3 regions of the Paenibacillus sp. YAE3 genome follow, and region 1 is predicted to be linked to each of the others. Evidence: riboswitches for the same ligand, from Rfam matches in the RefSeq annotation. Region 1 holds a riboswitch; each other region holds the start of a gene.
What was found. A riboswitch is a leader RNA that binds a small molecule or an ion and turns the genes downstream of it on or off. The one in region 1 is predicted to bind cyclic di-AMP.
Positions count from the first base shown of each region.

Region 1 (7,415 bases):
TGCTGCCGTTGGCCTGGTGCGGAAAGAAAAGCTGGGCCAGCCCGGTGCTGGCCAGCGGGTACGCCAGACCGCAAACAACGATGAACAGCAAACTGGAGCGCAGCGCCAAAAGCCAAATGGAGCCATGCGGCATTTTTTCGAATTCAGCCGTGGTTTTCAATGGATATCACCCTTTTTCAAATCGTTAAGAGGAGCGTTCAGCTTTCCCCATGTATCTCTGCCATCCAAATCAGCATGCTCAGATCCACAAATGCACGACCAGATCGATCAGCTTGATGCCGGCGAACGGGGCGATGACGCCGCCGAGGCCGTAAACCGTCAGGTTGCGGCCCAGCAGCCGCGCCGTGCTCATCGGCTTGTAGCGGACCCCCTTCATCGCCAGCGGAATCAGCAGCGGGATGATGACCGCGTTAAAAATGAGCGCGCTAAGGATCGCGGACAGCGGGGAGCCGAGCCCCATCACGTTCAGCGCCTTCATCTGCGGAATGGCCGCCATGAACATCGCCGGAATGATGGCGAAATATTTGGCGACGTCGTTGGCGATGCTGAACGTCGTCAGCGCGCCGCGCGTCATCAGCAGCTGTTTGCCGATCGCCACCACTTCGATGATTTTGGACGGGTCGGAATCCAGGTCGACCATGTTGGCCGCTTCCTTGGCGGCGACGGTGCCGCTGTTCATCGCGATTCCCACGTCAGCCTGGGCGAGCGCCGGGGCGTCGTTCGTCCCGTCCCCCGTCATCGCGACCAGCTTGCCTTCGGCCTGCTCGCGGCGGATGACGGCGATTTTGTCCTCCGGCTTGCTTTCGGCGATAAACTCGTCGACGCCGGCTTCGCGGGCGATGGTTGCCGCCGTGAGCGGATTGTCCCCCGTGCACATGACCGTTTTGATGCCCATTTGGCGCAGCTGTTCAAAACGTTCCTTCATCCCCGGTTTGACGGTATCCTTCAAATGGATCAGGCCGTAGATTTTGCCGTCGACCGCCACGGCCAGCGGAGTGCCGCCTTCCGACGCGATCGCGTCGGACTTCGCCGCCAAATCCTCCGGAATGCTGCCGCCTTGGGCGAGCACCCACCGCCGCACCGCGTCGACCGCGCCTTTGCGGACATGCCGCCCGTCCTGCAAATCGATGCCGCTCATGCGGGTTTCCGCTTTGAATTCGACGAACTCGCCGCCGGCCGCAACCTCCGTGTCATAGGCGAGCTGCTGCTTGTTCATCAGCTCCAGCACCGACCGCCCTTCGGGCGTTCCGTCCTTGAGCGAGCCGACCGCGGCCCAGTACGCGGTTTCGGCAAGCGCCGCTCCTCCGACCGGAATAAATTCGCTCGCCATCCGGTTCCCGTACGTGATCGTTCCCGTTTTGTCCAGGATCATCGTGGTGATGTCGCCGGAGGCTTCGACCGCCTTCCCGGACATGGCCAGCACGTTGAACTGCGTCACCCGGTCCATCCCGGCGATCCCGATCGCGGACAGCAAGCCGCCGATCGTCGTCGGGATCAGGCAGACGAGCAAAGCAATGAGCACCGGGATATCCAGCGGAACGCCCAAATATGCGGCAATCGGTGCCAGCGTGACGACCACGATCAAAAAGATGAGCGTCAGCGTGGTCAGCAGCGTGTTAAGCGCAATTTCGTTCGGCGTTTTCTGGCGCGAAGCGCCTTCGACGAGCGAGATCATCCGGTCGATGAACGACTCGCCGGGATCGCTCGTGATGACGACCTTGATCCGGTCGCTCACGACCCGGGTTCCCCCGGTCACCGAGCTGAAATCCCCGCCCGCTTCCTTCATGACCGGAGCCGATTCCCCCGTAACCGCCGACTCGTCGACCGACGCAAGCCCTTCGATGACCTCGCCGTCGCCCGGGATCATTTCGCCTTGGGACACGACGACGATGTCGCCTTTGCGCAGCTCCGTGGAATTCACCGCGATGATTTCGGAACCGACGCATTTGTTCGCGGACGATTCCTTTTTCGTTTTTTTCAGGGCGTCGGCCTGCGCTTTCCCGCGCCCTTCCGCAAGCGCCTCGGCAAAGTTGGCGAACAATACCGTAAACCATAAGATCAGGAACACCGCCAGATTAAAGCCCGTGCGTCCGGCGGTATTGAAATACCCCGGAAACAGCACCATCAGCAGAACGACGAACGTGCCGATTTCCACCACGAACATGACCGGGTTTTTCATCATGACGACCGGATTCAGTTTAATGAAGCTGCCCTTCAGCGCCTGCTTCACGATGCTTCCCGTCAGCATGCTTTTTCGTTTTCCGTCCATGATTTTCTCCACCTCGTTTATCCATCGCTTAACATGCATTTTTCGATGGGACGCTCCCAGCGAACCATCGCTTCCGTTTGCAAACCATTTCCGACAGGCCCCTTACATCGTCAAAAACTCCGCGATCGGCCCCAGCACGAGCACAGGCAGGAAGGTCAAAGCCCCGATCAGGAGCACCGTTCCGACCAAAATCCCGGCAAACAGCTTCGTATCCGTGCGGAAGGTGCCGATCGATTCGGGAACGGGCTTCTTCCGCGACAACGAACCGGCCACGGCGAGAAGCGCGATGATCGACACATACCGTCCCAAAAGCATGACAAGCCCCGTGCTGACGTTCCAGAACACCGTGTTATCCCCCAGCCCTTCAAAGCCGGAGCCGTTGTTCGCCGCGGATGACGCAAATTCGTACAACGCCTGGCTGAGCCCGTGATACAGCGGATTCGAAAGGGCGTCCGTGCCGAGATGCGTCAGGAACGAAATGGCCGTCGGCGCCAAAATGATCAGCGGATGCGCCAGGATCGCGACGGCGATCAGCTTCATTTCCCGGCTTTCGATTTTGTTCCCGAGAAACTCCGGCGTCCGCCCGACCATGAGGCCGCAAATGAACACGCCCAATATGGCGTACATCAGCATGTTGACCAGCCCGACGCCTTTGCCCCCGAAGACGACGTTCAGCATCATCTGCGCCAGCGGAGCCAGCCCGCCGAGCGGGGTCAGCGTATCGTGCATGTTATTGACCGAACCGGTCGTCGCCGCGGTCGTCACCGCCGTGAACAAAGCGGACTGCGCCACGCCGAAACGAACTTCTTTTCCTTCCATGCTGCCCTGCGAAGCGTCGATGCCCAGCTGATGGATCAGCGGGTTGCCGCTTTTTTCCGAGACGTACGTCAGGGACAGGAACGCCAGGAACAGCACCATCATGGCCGAAAAAAGAATCCAGCCCTGCTTGCGGTTGCCGGCGAAACGCCCGAACGTGTAAGGCAGCGCGGCCGATATCGTCCACATGCTTAAAATTTCGATGACGTTCGTGAGCGGACTCGGATTCTCGAACGGATGCGACGAGTTCGCCCCGAAAAATCCGCCGCCGTTCGTTCCCAGATGTTTGATCGATTCCAGGGACGCTACCGGCCCCATCGCGATATGCTGCACAGCGCCGCCAAGCGTGTTCACGGTCACCGCCTGATCAAGCGTCTGCGGCACCTTCAACCCCACAAGCACCAGGGTAACGATCAACGCGAGCGGCAGGAACACCCGGACATGGGCTTTGACGAAATCCTCGAAAAAGTTGCCGAGTCCGTCCCCGCGGCGGGTTATGCCCCGCATGAAAGCGATCGCCACGGCCAGGCCGGACGCGGCCGACGTAAACATCATCATCGTGATGACGATCATTTGCCCCAAATACGACATGCCGCTTTCCCCGCTGTAATGCTGCAGGTTCGTATTCGTCATAAAGCTGATGACGGTGTTGAAGGACAAGCTCGCCTCCATGTTTCCCGTCCCGTTCGGGTTTGCCGGCAGTCCGCCCATCCATCTCAGCACCGCGTAACTTACGGCCACAAGCACAACGTTCGTCGCCATCATGCTTAAGGCATATGTTTTCCAGCTCATCCCGGAGCGTTTCCGAAGACCGATGACGGCATAAAAAAACTTCTCCACGGGACCGAACATCCGGTCCATCCAGTTCGCCTCGTTAGAAAACACGTGGTAAATATAACTGCCTGCCGGTTTGACCAACAGCAGCAGCACCACGATCACGATGCCTATCTGCAATATATCCAAAATCGTTTCCTCCTCTTATAAGCGGGTGAAGGCGTCTAAGCCTGCTCCGCCCGGCCTTTCTAAAACCGTTCCGGATGGATCAAGGCATACGCCAGGTAGACGAACACAAACGCCGTCAGCACCAAAACCACGATCATCGGCCTTCGCCTCCCCCATCCACGACATGGCCGCACCAGATGAGGAACAGCAAAAAGATTCCGAACACGCCCGCAAGCGTTAAAATCATTAAAAAATCCATCATGGTTCAACGCTCTCCTTGTCAAATCCCTTATTTCAGCAAAAATCCGACTTCGCCGTTCAACGTGTGAATGACGTGATCCGCGCCAAGCCCCCGGTAAATGCCCGGCGAGTGATGCGCCCGGGTGATTACGTAGATGGAATCCGGCGTCCAAGCACGGCAAATTTGCAAGTAACGGCACGTTAAATTCAAACTGTTTTCGAATATAAAAATCCGGCCGATCCGCCACTCAGGCACGACCCATTCCTCCGTGTTGTTGGTATGGAGCCGGATGACTTTGGAGACGCCCAGCTTCTTCAGATCGCGTTCTTCCTTGGCATTGTTCGTCAGTGCGGCGAAAGGCCGCTTGAGATAGATCAAAAGCTTGATAAAATTGCGCCCGGCCTCGTTCGGGGCCGTCACGACGATGAGTTCCTCCTCCACGGCTCTCGCCTCCTTTCGTTTCTGGATCGGGCAATCCGCAACAATCGCACCTTTTATTAAAAATGCTTATCCGAAATGCTGACCCGAATAAAAAAAAGCCGCAGGAAAGAGGATTCTTTCCCGCGGCTTCCAACATCCATGACCAAAGAAAGCCATGAAATATCGCTCACGACGAATGGGGCCTCTCCCGATACGCTTACGAGGTTAGCTGACGGATTCGGGCGTGAGAGTCGCCCTTCCCCCGTCCGGTTTTCGGACAAAGGGATTCACCCCGGCGCCATCCGCTTGTGGAAGCAAACGGCGCGTTGGTTCCCCCGCTTCCGGCCAAAGCCGGAATTCAGCGTTAAAGACGTTTCTATTGACTTTCATCCATTTTGTGCAACGTTGCGTTTTTGGCAATAAAAAACCACAGAGGTCATCCGATCCCCTGCGGCCGATGTTCATCGATCACAAGTTTCATCATTCCTCTCTCAGGCGACGCTTACGAGGTTAGCTGACGGATTCGAGCGGTGAGAGTCGCTCTACCCGCGATCGGATCCATGGCATCCGTTCGCAGGATTCACCCCGGCGCCTCCCTGCCTTCCGACTCTCACACCGGACGACGGGACGCGCGATTGGTTCCCCCGATTTCCGCTTCTTCAAACGGAAATTCAGCGATTTAAAAATGGAAACATGTTCAATTACGATTTGAATCATACACCCGCGTGCATCGGGATGTAAAGGAGACGCGAAATCGTTATCCGCGTAAAATGGCGACCCTATCATACAGGTTATCGCTTACAAAAGTCTTTATCTGCGCCAAGCTCTCGCATGCTCTCTATTTTTCGCGTTTTTGGCAATGGATGCGAAAGCCCCCTTCTATTGCGTTCCTTTGAATGCGGATCCCTTTTTCCGCAAACCGGCCGGGCCCAATCGAATCGTGAACCGTTGCCCTATGGCGACCTAAAAGCATAAAGAATGGAGCAAAACAAAAAAGAGGCCGCGTTGGCCTCTTTCGTTATATGTGAGTCTATGGAATTTCCCGCGGCGGCAAAAGCTTCTTTTTACGAACGAACGCTTGGATAGCGAAACATTGCCTGGTGCAACAAAAAAATCCCTGCAAAACAGGGATTTTCTCGGTCAGATCGTCAATGCGGTAGAGAGGACTCGAACCTCCACGGGCATACGCCCACTACCCCCTCAAGATAGCGTGTCTGCCATTCCACCACTACCGCATAATATTAACTTTTGCAGCAACTCTGTTATTATACACCGATTATCACGATATGTAAATAGTTTATTTCTTTTATGCAGTCCGATCCCTGGGAATATATGAACCGTTGCGTAAAAACGGGCCGTGGACCAAAGCCCATTCATTCCTTCAACAGCTTGCCCAGCTTGGCGACCGTATCACCTTCCGCCGTCGGAACGTTGATCGTGACGGTCAAATCCGGGTCGTCGGACGTCACAAACGAAACCTGCTCGAATTCGAGCCTGCCCGCGGCCGGATGATGAATGATTTTTTTCCCTTCGGGGCCGTTTAAGACGTCATGCCGCGGCCACCACGCCCTGAATTCTTCGCTTGCGCGGTTTAATTCACCGATCATGTCCGTCCACCATGGATCCCCGGCAAATTTGGCGTAGTTTGCCCGAAATTGCGCCAGACGGTGCCGGGCATGGGCTTCCCAACGTTCCCGGAGCAGGCTGCGGACATCCAGGGAGGTAAACGTACGCCAGACGGAGTTGCGTTCCCTTGCCGGCATCGTTTCATATTCTCCATACACCATGCTGGCGATCCGGTTCCATCCCACGATGTTTAAGCGCTGGTCGGTCACGTAAGCCGGGCTTGTTCCCTGCAGGTCCAGAAACCGCTGAAGCGCCGGCGTAATTTCCGCGGCAGCCTCCCCCGAAACGGGGGGATACTGCTGCAAGGCAAGCAGAAACAGATGTCTTTTTTCATCGGCATCAAGCTGCAGGGCGCGCGCGATGCTCTCCGTCACCTGGGAAGATACCTGTATGTTTCGGCCCTGTTCCAGCCACGTATACCAATCGACGCTGATGCCGGCAAGCAGCGCCACCTCGCTGCGCCGAAGTCCCGGAGTCCGCCTGCGCCCCTCCACCTTCAAACCGGCCTGCTCCGGCGTCATCCGGGCGCGCCGGGTGCGCAAAAACTGGGCAAGCTCCCGAAGACGCTCCCCATCCGCTTTTTCCCACAAGTGCTTCTCCTCCCCTTCCCGTTCCCTAGGAGAATTTCTCCTAGGATAAACCCTCATCTAGTCCCATGATAAGAACCATTATACACTTTCCCGGTAACGGCGATGACTGCCGAATTTGCCTTTTACGGAGGGATTGTCTTGGAAAAAGCGATGAACATCCAGTCCGACGGCCGCTGGAAGCCGGCTAAAGCGCTGCTGCTGCTCGGACTGTCGATCGGATACTTTATGGTGCTGCTGGACACGACGGTAGTCAGCGTCGCGCTGCCCGCGATCCGCGCCGACCTTGGCGGCGGGATTTCCGGCCTCCAATGGGTCGTCAATGCGTATACGATCGTGTTTGCCGGCTTCCTGCTCTCGATGGGCGGGCTGGCCGACAAACTGGGAGCCCGCCGCGTCTATGCCGGAGGCCTGGTCCTGTTTCTGGCCGCTTCGGCCTTGTCCGCGGCCGCCCCTTCGCTTGGCTTGCTGATCGCCTTGCGCGCCGTTTTGGGCATCGGAGGCGCGGCTCTGA
Region 1 is NZ_BAAIYF010000009.1:174,927-182,341, reverse strand. It holds gene kdpC (potassium-transporting ATPase subunit KdpC) at 1-133, opposite strand, end outside; gene kdpB (potassium-transporting ATPase subunit KdpB) at 239-2,269, opposite strand; gene kdpA (potassium-transporting ATPase subunit KdpA) at 2,372-4,048, opposite strand; gene AC27KL_RS18685 (potassium-transporting ATPase subunit F) at 4,108-4,185, opposite strand; gene AC27KL_RS18680 (hypothetical protein) at 4,317-4,709, opposite strand; cyclic di-AMP (ydaO/yuaA leader) riboswitch at 4,887-5,062, opposite strand; cyclic di-AMP (ydaO/yuaA leader) riboswitch at 5,172-5,375, opposite strand; tRNA gene AC27KL_RS18675 (tRNA-Leu) at 5,841-5,923, opposite strand; gene AC27KL_RS18670 (helix-turn-helix transcriptional regulator) at 6,062-6,904, opposite strand; gene AC27KL_RS18665 (MFS transporter) at 7,043-7,415, shown strand, end outside.

Region 2 (7,415 bases), on a different contig from region 1:
ACCATGCGTCTGCGGGCCGCGTCCGGGTGCACCAGAAGCCCAGCAGCCATCAGATCCTCCATATCGATCAGGCTTTCCGCGCCTTCGTAGGACGTATGCACGCGGGAGAGGGCCTTACGGATCGCTTCCTGCGAAGCGTTCTCCACGCCGATGTCCCCTTTCCGCGTCGCTTCCGACTCCGGAATAAAGGCATGCTTGCATCCGGGAACCTTGCTCGCGATAATTTTTCGAATCCGCTCCCCGGCATGGTCCGGGTCCGTCAATACAATGACTCCCCTGCGTTCCTGGGCCAAGGCAATCCGCTTCAGTACGCGGCCGTTGATCGCCGAACCGCCGGTTTCGATCGTGTCGGCTTCCACCGCCCGCTTCACGGCCACGGTATCGTCCCGTCCTTCCACGACTATGACTTCCTTGATCATGACCTGCTTCTCCCTTTCCTAAAGCTCGTCCGTTCATGCGTCGTAAGTTTTCGGACATCCAAACAACAAAAAGAAGAGGAATGCTCCTCTTCTTTAGCATGACATTTTCATGATCATAATACTATAACATTAGAATGACATTGTAAAACGAAATTAATTCAATTGCGGCTTCACGGGGCCGATGACGTATACTTTCATCCCGGATTTGCGGCCGAAGTTGTTGGCGCGCTTCACGGAGTCATAGTAGAGGTCGATCTTATTGCCCTTAATGGCGCCGCCCGTGTCTTCGGCACGGCGGAAGCCGATGCCTTCGATGTACACCCACCAGCCGAGCGGAATCACGTTCGGATCCACGGCGATGGTGCGGCCTTCCGTGACCCGCGTTCCCGTCGCGGTACGAGTACCGATTCCGGGTTCGCCGGCAGAATAAGCCGTCATCGAGACATGAATCATTTTTTTATATGAGAAATCAACACCGGCTTTGCTTACGCGGTTATTGCTGCTTACGGTTTTTTTCGTTTTGGCGGCTGATGAAGATTTGGCGGTGGAAGAAGATTTAACGGCCGCTGTTTGAACGACGACAGGCGGAGCCGGTTTTTTCTTCGTGCCCACGGCGATGATTTTATCCAGCGTTTTTGCCTGCACTTCCTTGCCCACCATGCGCATGGATACCATTTGGCCGTCATGATATACCTTTTCGATGTGCTGCACCATCACGCCGGGCTTTCCCTGCTGAATGACGCGGTTATCTCCGACCGTCAGGCTGGGATCCGCCGTCTTAATGACGCGGAAAGGCAAATTTTCATGGCGGTCCACGACTTGTTTGTTGACGCGCACGATACGGATATCCGTTTGGCCCGTCACCCGCTCGGTCAGAGCCGGAGTGACTTTATCGTGTTCTTTGAGCGATACGCCGAACTCCTTCAATACGTCGCCAACCGTGTCTTTGGTGGTATACAACTTTTTCGTTGTCCCGTCCACCGTCAATTGAACGGGAGCAGCGCGGTCGATCACCACTTTGTCACCATTCTGGAGCGAACCGCTCAGCGGCATGGAGACTTGATCTTCCGGTTTGAGGCTGATTGCCTGCTCATCCAGCATTTCTTGTAAAACGGATTTGTGAGTCTGAATCTTTTTGACCTGACCGTCTACCACCAGGTACACCTGTTTGCGCGTGGATGAGTTGACCAGCAGCAAAATCATGATGGTGACCGCGATCGTAACGATAGCTGCAGTAGAGATTTGGCGCAAATTCTCATGCTTCCATCGCAATGCGTAAGACATGCTGGAGATTTTTGAATCATGGGTCTCTTCTTGATGGAAAATGCCCACCTTCTCGATCCTCCTTCATAGCCTCGCCATTAGAGTTACGCATGAATGATTTGACGCGGGCTATACTCGATTTTTTACAAGAACACATAAGGAGCATGCGTTCTTGCACCATGAACCTATCTTTTTTTCATGATTTGTCGCCTCCCGTTTTACAACAGTATGACGACGCCTTCTCCATTATTCAAAAACAAAAGAAGCCAGCTAAGAGCTTATGAGGTCTCCTTCGTGGCTTCCCTGGATGTCAGAATGACGGAAAAGTAAATGCACGAAACCCTCTCTTTATGTCGCTTACGGGGTTAGCTGTCGGGTTTGGGCGAAAGAGAGCCGCCCGATCAACGCCAGCCCGCTCATGGCGGACCGCGCCGAATTCACCCCTGAGACCCTGAAAAGAAATCAAATACATCCCGAGCCCGGACCGGTTTAAAAGGACCGTCGCGCTCTATGTATTGGTTCCCCCGCTCTTTCGAGACCGAAAGACTCAGCGAGATTGGTTCACGGAGGCTGCCGCGATGCCGAAAAAGGAAGCGGCTTACAGCAGCCCAAGTTCACTGAAAAGATGATATCCTGTTTTGATGCATGTTGTAAAGCGGGAATCAACAACGTTTATTTGAATATATGGTTAAAAATTTGTAATATTCATGGTTTTTTTGGTTAAAATTCTTTAATGCTTCGTTCATGCTCGTTTTTTCAGCTGTTTTTCTCCCGTTTTCACTTAATTCCAAATCGTTCCAGTGCATTTTGGGTGGTGATTCGGGCAATTTCCTCCACCTCGACCCCCTTAATCTGGGCAGCGGCCTCGGCTACCAAACGAACGTTGGCAGACTCATTTCGCTTGCCCCGGAATGGGTGCGGCGTCAGGTACGGAGAGTCGGTTTCGATCAGCAAACGGTCCATCGGAACCTGCGCAAGCACTTCCTTGGGCTGTCTGGCGTTTTTGAACGTAATCGGCCCTCCGAAGGATAGATGGAACCCCATGTTCAGGCATAACTTGGCCGTTTCCCAGCTGCCGGAGTAGGAGTGCATGACGCCTCCGACCTCGCTGGCCTTTTCCTCCCGCAGGATTTTCACGATATCCTCGTGCGCATCCCGGTTATGGATCACGATCGGCATGCCGAGCTCCCGGGCCAACCCGATTTGCTGGCGCAAAACCCGGTGCTGCACGTCTTTCGGGGAGGTATCCCAATAATAATCGAGCCCGATTTCGCCGATGGCCACGACTTTTTCATGGCTGCATAAAGATGCAATCCATTCGAGATCCCCTTCCTTCATCGTGATCGCATCCTGAGGATGCCAGCCGACGGCGGCGTATATAAAATCATGCGTTTCCGCAAGCTTCATCGTGGACGGAATCGTTTCGCGGTTAAAACCGACGTTGATCATCCGGCTGACGCCGTTTTCCACGGCGCGGCGAATGGTTTCTTCGCGGTCCTCGTCGAACTGCGGCGCGTCCAAATGCGTATGCGTGTCGAATAAATTCATGTCTGGAACTCCCTTCGTGTCATAAAGCATAGATTAATATGGGGCAAATCCGTGAATCACGCTGTCGTTATCGCTTGAAAATGCGGGAAACCGGGTCGGATAGGGAAGAAATAACGTCTTTCATTTTCGCCCCCGGATAATATAAGTGATATTTCCCGCGGTGAATGCCGCTGATGGAGCGGACAATATCCGACACCTCCGATATTTCCCGCAGGCGTTCGTCCCGGTCGAGCAGCAGAATCTGCTTTTGGCTGGATTCGTCTCCCGGCCGAAATACATCGTACGGAAGATCGGTCGGAAAATCAATCTCAAGATCGTATTCGGGATTCAGGCCGACCCGCTCAAAATCGCGGCGGATCTCTTCGATCATTTCCAGATCCACCGATTCCACTTCCACATATTTATACAGCCTGCGATGCATAAAACGGCTGCAAAGCTCGCTCAGCACGGCGTCTTTTTCGTTCGTCCATAGCGAAAACACGGTTTGGATGAGCGCTTCGTCGAGTTTCAAATAATCCTGGACGGTCAGCCGGTCTTCGAAAAGCCCTGGAAGCGGCTCAATCATGAAGCCAAAAACGTAGTTATCCCGGTATAGCTCCTTCGCGCGCCGGAAGATCTGCCGCAAAATGATTTCCGAACTGCGCGTCACCGGATGGAAATAAACCTGCCAATACATCTGGTACCGGGACATCAAGTAATCTTCCACCGCATGCATCCCCGATTCCTTCACGACGATTCTTCCCTGGTACGGACGAAGCATGCGCAGGATCCGGTCGATGTCGATCGTTCCGTAATTGACGCCCGTGTAATAAGCATCCCGCAGCAAATAGTCCATCCGGTCGGCGTCCAGCGGACTCGACACCAGATTGACCACGATCGGGTGCTCGTAATCCTTGGCGATAACCGATGCGACCTTGGCGGGAAAGTCTTCGGCCACCTCGGTCAAAATCGCGTTTACTTCGGTATCCCCGAGAATAATGCGGCGGGTCCAATCCTCATGGTCCATCCGGAACGCCTCTTCGATCGAGTGGGAAAAGGGTCCGTGTCCCAGGTCATGCAGCAAGGCGGCGCAGAGGGTTAACAGTTTTTCGCTGTTCGGCCAATCCGCGTAGCCGCTTCGCTCGAATTGGGATATGATGCGGCGCGTAATTTCATACACGCCAAGCGAGTGGGAGAACCGGCTGTGCTCCGCCCCATGGAACGTCAAATACGAGGTGCCTAATTGGCGGATCCGCCGCAGCCTCTGGAACTCCGCCGTGTTAATCAGCCGCCAGATGGTGGAGTGTTGGACATGAATGTAATTATGTACGGGGTCCTTGAACACTTTTTCTTCATTTAAGGTATGCATGCGACTCATCTCCTTTTTAAAAGCTTAAAATTAAACTATTTTTGAACTTTTTTCGACAATGTGTGTCGAATAGTGTCGTTTTAGGTAGAAAAATTGATTTCCAAATCGACATTATCCTACCAAGGATATATAATGGGAAAAGAATCCTGATATGAGTGATATCCCAGGTGCCATGCAATCTGTTCTCATTTTGGCGACGAATTTGCAGGTTGACTGTTTTGGGAATCGTTGGTATTATTGATATCATAAAAGAGAGAACGTTGTCGAATTATGGCACTATAAAACTATGGCGAGAGGAGCAATGATCAGTTATGATGAAATCAACTGGTATTGTAAGAAAAGTAGATGAACTGGGCCGGGTCGTTATTCCGATTGAATTGCGCCGCACACTGGGCATCGGGGAAAAAGACGCATTGGAAATTTACGTGGACGGAGAACGCATTATGCTCAAGAAATATGAGCCTGCTTGCATCTTTTGCGGCAATGCCGAGAACGTGACTTACTTCAAAGGAAAAATTGTTTGCCACGATTGCATCTCGGAAATCCCAACACCTGTGACAAATTAAGTTTTTTAGTATATAATAGTATTATTCTATTTGTTAATTCTAACCTTTTTCATATCTCCTTGGTGTCTCCTAGGCTAAGAACCCGGCCTTTGGAGACATTTTTTTGTCCCGCCGGCTGCGTTGCCCGCCGCAGGTTATGGGCCTTAAGGCACGTTTCCCGAAAGGCGGGCTTGGTTTCGGCAGCCAAGTCATTGGGCATCTGCAGCACCCTCAAATCAATGCGTTATAAATATCGCGCTTGGAGACGCCGCGGTCGACCGCGGTTTTTTTCATGGCCTCTTTGCGCGGAATTCCTTGTTCCTCGTAGTGCGCCACATGCTCCTCGATCGTCAGGTTCTGCCACCATGCGGCCAGCCGCTCCTGCTCCTCCTCCGGGCTCGTCCCTTCCACGACCACGCAATATTCGCCCTGCGGCGGATGCTCCTGAAGATAGTCGAGACATTCCTGGACGTCCCCGCGCACAAATTCCTCGTAACGTTTCGTCAGTTCCCGCGCCAATACGACTTTTCGGTTTCCAAGCACGCTTTGGATCGCGGTCAACGTTTTGATGACCCGGTGCGGCGATTCGTAAAACAGCAGCGTCCCTTGGGCCGACTGAAAAGATTGAAGCGTCTCCTCCACATCTTTACGTTCCCGGGGGAGAAACCCGATAAAGGTAAAACGGTCGGTCGGAAGGCCGGATGCGATCAAAGACGATAGCGCCGCATTGGCTCCCGGGATCGGTATGACGCTGATCCCTTCCTCGACCGCCAGCTTGACGAGATCAGCCCCGGGGTCGGAAATCGCCGGCAGACCGGCGTCGCTGACAAGCGCCAAATTTTTTCCTTCTATTATATAGCGTATTAATTCCGGTCCGCTTGCCCCCTTGTTATGCTCATGGTAGCTAAACAGCATTTGCGGGCTAATCTCAAAATGCGTCAGCAGTTTTCGCGTCTGGCGCGTATCCTCTGCCGCGATGATGTCGCATTCCTTTAACGTCCGTATGGCCCGAAACGTCATATCCTCCAAATTCCCGATCGGCGTAGCGACGAGATACAGAGCCCCTTTGCCGTCTCCGGTTCGGTTTTGAAAACTGCTTTGTCGTGTCAGACTCATGCTTCTCCCTCTTTGGAACCGTAGTAAATTTCCATGATTTCCGGACAATATCGGTTTTGCTCGTCATAAACGATCAGCGGCGGAAGCAGCCTTACCTCGGGTTTCCCCTCCCGTATGCATTCGATCAACACCATGTTGGCTTCCAGATGGGCACGGGGATGAACGAAACGCATCCGTTTCGGCTCCAGCCTATGTTTTCGCATCAAAGCGATGATATCGCCGAGACGCGACGGTTTATGAACCATGCTTACCTTTCCTCCCGGCTTGACCAATCTGAAGCAGGCTTGGATGACCTCCTCCAGCGTGCAGCTGATTTCATGGCGGGCAATCGCCTGATGCGGATTGAGTTTGATGTCGCTTCCGTTCAGCGGCATGTAGGGCGGATTGACGGTAATGGCATCATAAGCCTGATGTCCCGTCTCCTTATAAAGCTCCCTTAAATCTCCCTCCCGAATGACGATCCGGCCCTCCATTCCGTTCATCGCCACGCTGCGTTTGGCCATACCGGCAAGCCTAGGCTGAATCTCGATGCCTTCGATGTGCGCTTTGGTGCGCGTGCTCAGCAGCAGCGGTATGACCCCGTTCCCCGTGCAGAGGTCCAAAATTTTTCCTCTTGGCGGTATGCCGGCAAACCGGGCCAGCAAAACGGCATCCATCGAAAAGCTGAATACCTCGTCGCTTTGAATGATGTGCAGATCATGCGTCAACAGATCGTCGATGCGTTCCGACGGCTCCAAAAGACTTTTGTCCATATTCATCGGTTCCATTTTCCTTTATCTATTGTTCTCTATCCGTCAAAGTTTACACTTACGGACCAGTTTCATTATAAATGCTTTATTTCTTGAAAAAAAACCGTAGGAATCGCTCCTACGGCTTCATTTATTCAAAAAAGACAGACAGAAAAGGCAGTCGCCTTCCGTGCGCAAATGTCCATAATACACGTTGCAAATGTGAAAGCCTTCATGATAAAGCCGTGCCAAATTGTCATACCCTTCGCCCACGACATCGCTGGGATGCTCGGGTTTGATCGGGACATGAGGCTGTGGCAAAGGAGCTCCCTTTTCTGCGGGCACAGCTTCCTTCAATATTTTGCGGAGGTGTTCGTTTTCCAACGTCAGTCGGTGGTTCTCCTCCAGCAGCTCTTTCATAATCAGCTTCATTTCACCCAGATCACTG
Region 2 is NZ_BAAIYF010000022.1:7,974-15,388, reverse strand. It holds gene rnmV (ribonuclease M5) at 1-419, opposite strand, end outside; gene AC27KL_RS26975 (resuscitation-promoting factor) at 573-1,751, opposite strand; cyclic di-AMP (ydaO/yuaA leader) riboswitch at 2,022-2,245, opposite strand; gene AC27KL_RS26970 (TatD family hydrolase) at 2,460-3,230, opposite strand; gene AC27KL_RS26965 (HD domain-containing protein) at 3,298-4,578, opposite strand; gene AC27KL_RS26960 (AbrB/MazE/SpoVT family DNA-binding domain-containing protein) at 4,890-5,144, shown strand; gene rsmI (16S rRNA (cytidine(1402)-2'-O)-methyltransferase) at 5,355-6,239, opposite strand; gene AC27KL_RS26950 (tRNA1(Val) (adenine(37)-N6)-methyltransferase) at 6,236-6,997, opposite strand; gene yabA (DNA replication initiation control protein YabA) at 7,115-7,415, opposite strand, start outside.
Region 2: it holds a riboswitch for cyclic di-AMP, as region 1 does, so the genes downstream of both, AC27KL_RS26975 (resuscitation-promoting factor) here and AC27KL_RS18680 (hypothetical protein) in region 1, are expected to answer to the same signal.

Region 3 (7,415 bases), on a different contig from region 1:
AGGACGAACAACGTCATGCAGATGTAAGACGATACGCGCTGCGCGCGCGGCCCGACCGTGATGCCCCAGCTGACGAAGAAAGACCAGAGGCCGTTGGCGAAGTGGAACGAAGCCGATACGACGCCGATCAGATACAGGATGAACAGTCCCGGTTGGACGAAGATGTCGTGCATCGTGCTTCCCAGCTGTTCATGGGTAATGTTGCCGAGCGCCAACTGGATACGGGTTTCGTATACGTGCCAGATGATGTACACGAACGTGATGACACCTGTTATCCGCTGGAACAGGTAACGCCAGTTGCGCGAATACTGAAAGCGCCCGTTATTCGGCTTGGCTTGGTAGGCGATATACAAACCGAACACGCCGTGGTAAATCAGCGGCAGGTAGATCAGCCCCCACTCGAGCAACCAGAGAAGCGGAAGATCATTGATCAGCTTGACGCCGGCGTTAAAACGCGCGAGCCCTCCTTCGAATGCGCCGAAGTTCGTCAGCGCATGCTCGATGAAAAACAAGCCGAGCGGAATGACTCCAAGAAGCGAATGCAGCTTTCTGGAATAATAACCATTCATAGATTGACGTGCCCCTTTCTCACATTATAACGTTTTCAATTTTTCATTTTCCGACATTTCACGGAAGTTCGCACACGAAAGTGTGAACAACTTGTGGCACTTTTCATGTTACTCTTTTTTTTCTTATAATGGAATTGCAATATAATTATTAATCATTATAATTTAGATGCATATGTAATAAACGTTGACCCCGATTCCATGGGAAGGAAGGTGAATCTGATGTTCGAGGATTTGGACGTCTTTGCGACGATTGTCGAACAGTCCAGCCTGAACAAAGCATCCCGGATATTGAATTTGTCGCAGCCGGCCCTGTCCCGCAAAATTTCAAAGCTGGAGGACGAGCTGGGCGTCAGCCTGTTCAATCGGCGCGGCAAAAGGCTGGAGCTTACCGCTTTCGGGCAAACCGCCTACAACTTCGCATTGGAGCAGCGGCAGCAAAAGCTCAAATTCATGCAAATGATCTCCAAATACAAAGGCGACGACCAAATTTCCGTTACGCTCGGCGCCAGCCTCACCACCCTGCAGACGACCCTGCCGCCGCTCGTGACCGCGTTCATGGAAAAACACCCGACGGCCGAGCTGAAGCTGATCACGGGCAAAACGCATGAAATCGTCTCCGCCGTGCGCGACAAAAAGCTTGACGCGGGCATCGTCGCCTCTTCCATCGAGGAACCCGGGCTGCGCTGCACCGCATTGTTCGACGACCATCTGGAGCTGGTGCTTCCGAAAAGCCATCCGCTGCTCGAAAAGGATGACGTAAGCATGGACATGCTTCACGGCCTTCCTATGATCATATTCTCAACCGGAACCTGGTACCGTAAACTGACCGACGATCTTTTTCATCGCGCCGGCGTCGTGCCGGACATCCGGATGGAGATGGACTCGTTCGAAGCGATCGTCCGGCTGCTTCCGGCCTGCAAGGCCGCCGCGCTGCTGCCGAAATCGTATTTGCGGAGCCAGCTGCTCGAGGATAACGACCTCGCCACGATCCATGTCCCGGATTTGAAGGAAACGCGGCGCACGACCTCGCTCATTTATCCCGACAACGGCGGGCTCAGCGCCGGCGCCAAACGCTGGGTGGAAGAAACGAAATCGATCTTCGGCCAACTTGCCCGGCAGCATCATTCATAAAAAACAAACCTCTGTTGCACACCAAAAAGCTGCTCTCCGCCGTCGTTTCGTTACGGCCGGAAGCAGCTTTTTTTGAGCAGCGAACCTCTCGTTCTATGCTTTTGCGCCGGCGGATGCGGGTTGGCCGTCAGATTTGATTTCGAGCCCCAATTTGCGGGCGACAAGGCAGGTCGTGCTTGCCTGAAGCAAAATCGTGAGCATGATCGCCATGAACGTCATCGCCGAAATCGCCCCGGCATGCGCCACGCCCATGCCCGCGATCATGCCGGACAAAGCCGCGGGAATGACCCCCGTCTCGCGTACCCACATCATGAACAGAAGCTCGCGCCAAGTCCATTTGACCTTCCGGTCAGGCAGCGCGCAGAGCAGGATAGTAAGCGGTCGGGCCACGAACATGAGCACCAGTACCGCCGCAAAGCTAGGCCAGAAATAATCGCCGAGCGCCTGAAAATCCACCTGGCTGCCGAGCATAATGAAAATCAGCATCCGCATCATGATGCTCGTATTGTCGGCAAAAGCCCCGGTTTCCTCCAGCTTGTCGTCCATCGACAAACCCATCGTGTCCGCATTTCCCCAGACCAGCCCGGCGACAAACGTCGCCATAAATCCGCTGACGTGCAGCATGTCCCCTATTAAATAGGAAGAAAGTGCAACGACGAGCATCGCGATGGTCGTATAGTCCTTTAACACGCCGAGGCGGAAATGGGCGACCAAATAGGTGAGAACGACCGAAACGACCGCCCCGACGGCAATCCCGCCGACGGCCGTTTTGACAAATTCCCAAGCCATGTCCCCGGCTTGCAGCGCCTTTCCTCCCGTAACCGCCGCAAGCAGCGAGAACGTCAGGATCGAACCGGTCGCGTCGTTGAACGCCGATTCGCTTTCGACCGTTTCCCTGACCCGTTCCTTGATTTTCACCTGTTTAAAGACGGGAATGATCGAAGCCGGGTCGGTCGAGGCAATGACGGCGGCCGCGAGAAACGAAACGATCCAATCGAGCCCAAACAAAAAATGTACCGCGGCGCCCACGATGCCTGTCGTAATAATTACGCCGGGGACGCTCAATAGAGACAGGGTGATCCAAACCTTTCGCAGTCCGCCAAAGCTCAGGTTCCGGCCGCCATCGAACAGGATCAAAGCCGAGCCGGCCGTCAAAATAAACTGATTGATCAGCGAGCTGCTTTCCGCATGGATCAGGTGCAGACCTCTCCCCAGCACCATGCCGGCGATGATAAACACGGCAACGTCCGGCAAACGAAGCCAGGATGCCAGCCTTCCGGCCAACATCCCGACGGTAATGATAAAGAGCAGCAGGATTAAAATATGATGAATGATTTCGGTCGTCTGGGTTTCCACGTTAACTTACTCCCATCTAGTCTGCATTGACGGCTTCGCTTTCGAACCGGTCGATGTTGTCGTTCGCGCCGATGATCACCATAATGTCGCCGGCGCGGAGCTGATCCATTGCGGTCGGAGCGACGATCACTTTTCCCTGGCGGTGGATCGCCACGATGCTGCAGCCGAATTTGGCGCGGGTGTTGATTTCGTTTAACGTTTTGCAGTCCAGTTTTTCAGGCACCTTCATTTCGACGATGCTGTATTCCTTGGACAACTCGATGTAGTCGAGCAGGTTCGGCGTCACGAGCTGATGGGCAACCCGGATCCCCATGTCCTTTTCCGGAAAAATGACCCGGTCGACGCCCAGCTTCTCCAGCGCGCGCCCGTGAAGCACCGAAATCGCCTTGGCCACGACCGTGCGCACGCCCAAATCCTTCAGCAAAATCGCGGCCAGGATGCTCATCTGGATATCGTCTCCGATCGCGACGATGCCGCAGTCGAAATTGCGGATCCCGAGCGATTTGAGGACTTCCTCGTCCGTGGCGTCGGCCACGACGGCATGCGTCAAATATTCGCTCATGTCGCTGACGACTTCCTCGTTTTTATCGACCCCGAGCACCTCGTATCCCAAATCGACGAGCTCGAGTGCAAGGCTGGAGCCGAAACGTCCCAGACCGATGACGACAAACTGCTGTGTTTTCATTCTCTCCTGATACTCCTTATTTAATCAATTTCTGTTTTCTTTGAAACTAGCCGATAATGATTTTGCCTTCCGGATGCCGGTACAGCTCTTTGCCTTTTTTCGGGCCAAGTGCGTAAGCCAGGGTCAGCGGCCCAAGCCGTCCCGCAAACATCGTGAGACAGATCAATATTTTGCCGACCAGCGTCAAATGCTGCGTAAGTCCAAGCGAAAGCCCGACCGTCCCGAAAGCCGAAGTCGTTTCATACAAAATGGTCAAAAAGTTGCTGTCCTCCGTCGTCGAAAGCACCATCGACACCCCGACCACCAGAAACAACGCGAGGAAGGTGATCGTCAGCGCCTTAAAGATGCGATCCTGCGCCAGGCGGTAGCGGTAAAGCACGATATCGTCGCGTCCGCGGATCATGGCGATGACCGCGCCGACCAGAATGGTGAAGGTGGTCGTTTTGATCCCGCCTCCGGTGGATCCCGGCGATGCGCCGATAAACATCAGGATGACCATGAAAAATTGGGACGCTTGCCGCATGCTTGCGAGATCCAGCGTGTTGGCCCCCGCGGTCCGCGGCGAAACCGATTGGAAAAACGACGCAAGAATTTTGCCGCCCCAATTCAAGGAACCGAGCGTTTTCGGGTTCGTGAATTCGAAAACGAAAATGACGATCGCCCCGATCAGAATCAGCGCCCCGGTCATGGACAGCACGATTTTCGTATGCAGCGAAAGCTTCCGTTTGTGCCGGTAATCCACCAGGTCCGACATGACAATAAATCCGATCCCGCCCGAAACGATCAAAAACATGACGACGATATTGACGAGCGGATCGTACACATACCCCGTCAGGCTGTTGAAATGGCCGAAAAGGTCGAAGCCCGCGTTGTTGAACATCGATACCCCGTGAAATATCCCGAAGTACACCGCCCGGCCGACCGGCATGTCAAAGGACCAGCGGATGGCGAACAAAACCGCTCCGCAGCCTTCGATCACGAGCGAAAAGATAAGCACCTTCCGGATCAGCCGCACGATGCCCTCCATCGTGTTCTGGTTCATCGCTTCCTGGAGGATCAGGCGGTCGCGCAGCGAAATCTTCCGCTTCAGCACGAGGGAAAACAAGGTGGCCATCGTCATGAAGCCGAGCCCCCCGACCTGAATCAGCAGCATAATAACGACTTGTCCGAAGGTGCTGAAAAACGTTCCCGTATCCTTAACAACCAAACCGGTAACGCAAGTCGCCGAAGTCGCCGTAAACAAAGCATCGATGAACCGGAGCGGCTTGCCCGTCGTGTTCGAAATCGGCAAGGTGAGAAGTATGGCTCCGATCAATATAATGCCGGCGAACCCCAATACAAGAATTTGCGGGGGAGCCAATCGAAACCACCTGATTTTCGCTGTCAACATAGTCACCTCTTTAAAAAAGTCAAAAGAAAAAAAGCATCGGAAATCCAATGCCTTTCGGTTTGGTTCCTGCTGCATAACGCCTACGAGGTTAGCTGACGGATTCGGGCATGCACAGGTTGCCCTATTCGCTATGGATAAAAGCGAAATTCACCCCAAAATAATGGTTCCCCCGTTTTCATATCGAAATTCGGCGTACGGATTATTCATTTGCTTCAAAGATTATAATCCTATTCGTTTTACATCACAAAGCCATTATTCGAATGAATACGTGGGAATACGGCCCGATTGCATCGCAAATCTCATAAAAGTCTGCCTTTCTCTCGCGTTTACAATCACTTTCCACGATTTTCATCATTTTTTCACGGCCAATGAGGGAGAAAACTGGCTTTCGAGGGACATCGTATGCTATGTTTACGTTTATACTAGGTATATATCTTTACAATCCAAACAAAGGGGGCATTTCATGAATCCCGTCGGACAACCGCTGCGGCTCAAAGCCAATTACAAATGGCTGGGCATTTTTGCGGTCATCGGGCTCGTTTTATTCGTCTTGTTCCAGATTCTCCCTTCCACCGCCTCGGAAACGCTGGAGCAGCAAAACACGAAGGTCATCAGCAAGGCGGAGGCCCAACGCGCCGCGGAGGCCTTCATGCAAAACACGCTGCATTTGGAGCCGGACCCGAGCAAGGACGCGGTTATCACGTACCAGTCCAACTCGGATCTATACGGCTATTTGTCGCGGGAAAAGCTGCTGAACGAATACAACAAAACGTTTGAAAAAAGTTATCCCTACGACGTGTTCCGCGTCCGTTTGGCCGAACGCCAAAACGAAGGTTACGCCAATATCGACGTACATATGAATTCGGGCAAGGTCGTCGCTTTTTCCGTTACGCCCCGCTATTCGAATTATGCCGCGGCCATGGCGGACCCGAATAAAACCAAACGCGAAACCAAGCTGAAAATCGTGGAAGGCGGCCTGTCGCTGGAGAAAAAAGAAGAGCTTGCCGCACCTTGGCTGCAGCAAATGGGTTACGACCCGGGCAAGCTGGAGCTGTCGACCAAGGAGAACGAGGCGGGACTCGTATACACCGACCCGAACCGGACGATCGGCCGTTCAAGCCTTCAAGTCAAATTGACGTTCGAGGAAGGGAAAGTTCATTCCTTCGAACAGACCTTTAGCGTGCCCGAAGCGCATGCGGCCTACGTCGAAAAGGAAACGTCCAAAGCCAAATGGCTTACCATCTTAGGCTACGGTCTGCTGACGTTTGTCCTAGGCGTACTGGCCATCGTATACAGCGCGTTGACCCGGGCCCATACGTCGTTCAAGAGGGGCATTTTCCTGAGCGTGTTTTATTTTGCGGTCGCCACGTTCAGCACGTACAACATGCTGCCGGTATTTCAAGGCGAGGGGGTTTCGAATTTCGGCCTTGTCTTCATGCTCGGTTTCCAGACCTTCTTTAACCTGGTGATGGCTGCCCTTTTGTACTTCTCGCTCGTGGGCGGGGACGGTTTATGGCGCAAAGCCGGCATCAATGCCTGGGCCAAAGCCAAAGAACCCGGCTACGGGCCTTACGTGCTGCACAGCATGTACACCGGGTACCTATGGGCGTTTATTCTGATGGGCGTCCAGTCCGTCATTTACATCGTGCTCGACAAAACGATCCACAGCTGGTCGACGACCGATGCCACGCAATCGCCGTACAACATGTTATATCCTTGGCTGCTGCCGATTATGGCGTGGATGGCGGGTATTTCCGAGGAAGCGGTCTACCGCCTGTTCGGCATTCCGATGCTGAAAAAGCTGCTGCGCAGCACGTTTGCCGCCTGCCTGATCACGACGCTGATTTGGGCGCTCGGACACACGCTTTATCCGATTTACCCCGTCATTACGCGTCCGATCGAACTGACGGTCATCGGGCTGCTGTTCAGCTTCATTTTCTTAAAGCACGGCTACATCGCCGCCATGTTCAGCCACGTCGTCTTCGACAGCGTCCTGATGAGCTTCAGCCTGTTCGCGCTGGGCGACGTGCCGGACATCATCGCGGGCATCGTCACGATCGTCATGCCTGCCGTCGTCGCTTATATCGTTTACCTGTACAACCGCAACAAAAAGAAAGAGGAGCCATATGTCATGACTCCTCATCCCGGAGGGCTGCAATAATTTGTTTGGCGAGCTTGTCTCCGATGGAAAGAGGCCGGAAATCTTCGATGCTGGCCTCTTTTATTTTTTTCAGCGATCCGAAATGCTTCAGCAGCAGCTTGCGCCGCTTCTCGCCGATGCCCG
Region 3 is NZ_BAAIYF010000006.1:193,662-201,076, forward strand. It holds gene AC27KL_RS13665 (succinate dehydrogenase cytochrome b558 subunit) at 1-569, opposite strand, end outside; gene AC27KL_RS13670 (LysR family transcriptional regulator) at 789-1,700, shown strand; gene AC27KL_RS13675 (cation:proton antiporter) at 1,794-3,056, opposite strand; gene AC27KL_RS13680 (potassium channel family protein) at 3,073-3,741, opposite strand; gene AC27KL_RS13685 (TrkH family potassium uptake protein) at 3,788-5,128, opposite strand; cyclic di-AMP (ydaO/yuaA leader) riboswitch at 5,194-5,334, opposite strand; gene AC27KL_RS13690 (CPBP family intramembrane glutamic endopeptidase) at 5,595-7,292, shown strand; gene uvrC (excinuclease ABC subunit UvrC) at 7,261-7,415, opposite strand, start outside.
Region 3: it holds a riboswitch for cyclic di-AMP, as region 1 does, so the genes downstream of both, AC27KL_RS13685 (TrkH family potassium uptake protein) here and AC27KL_RS18680 (hypothetical protein) in region 1, are expected to answer to the same signal.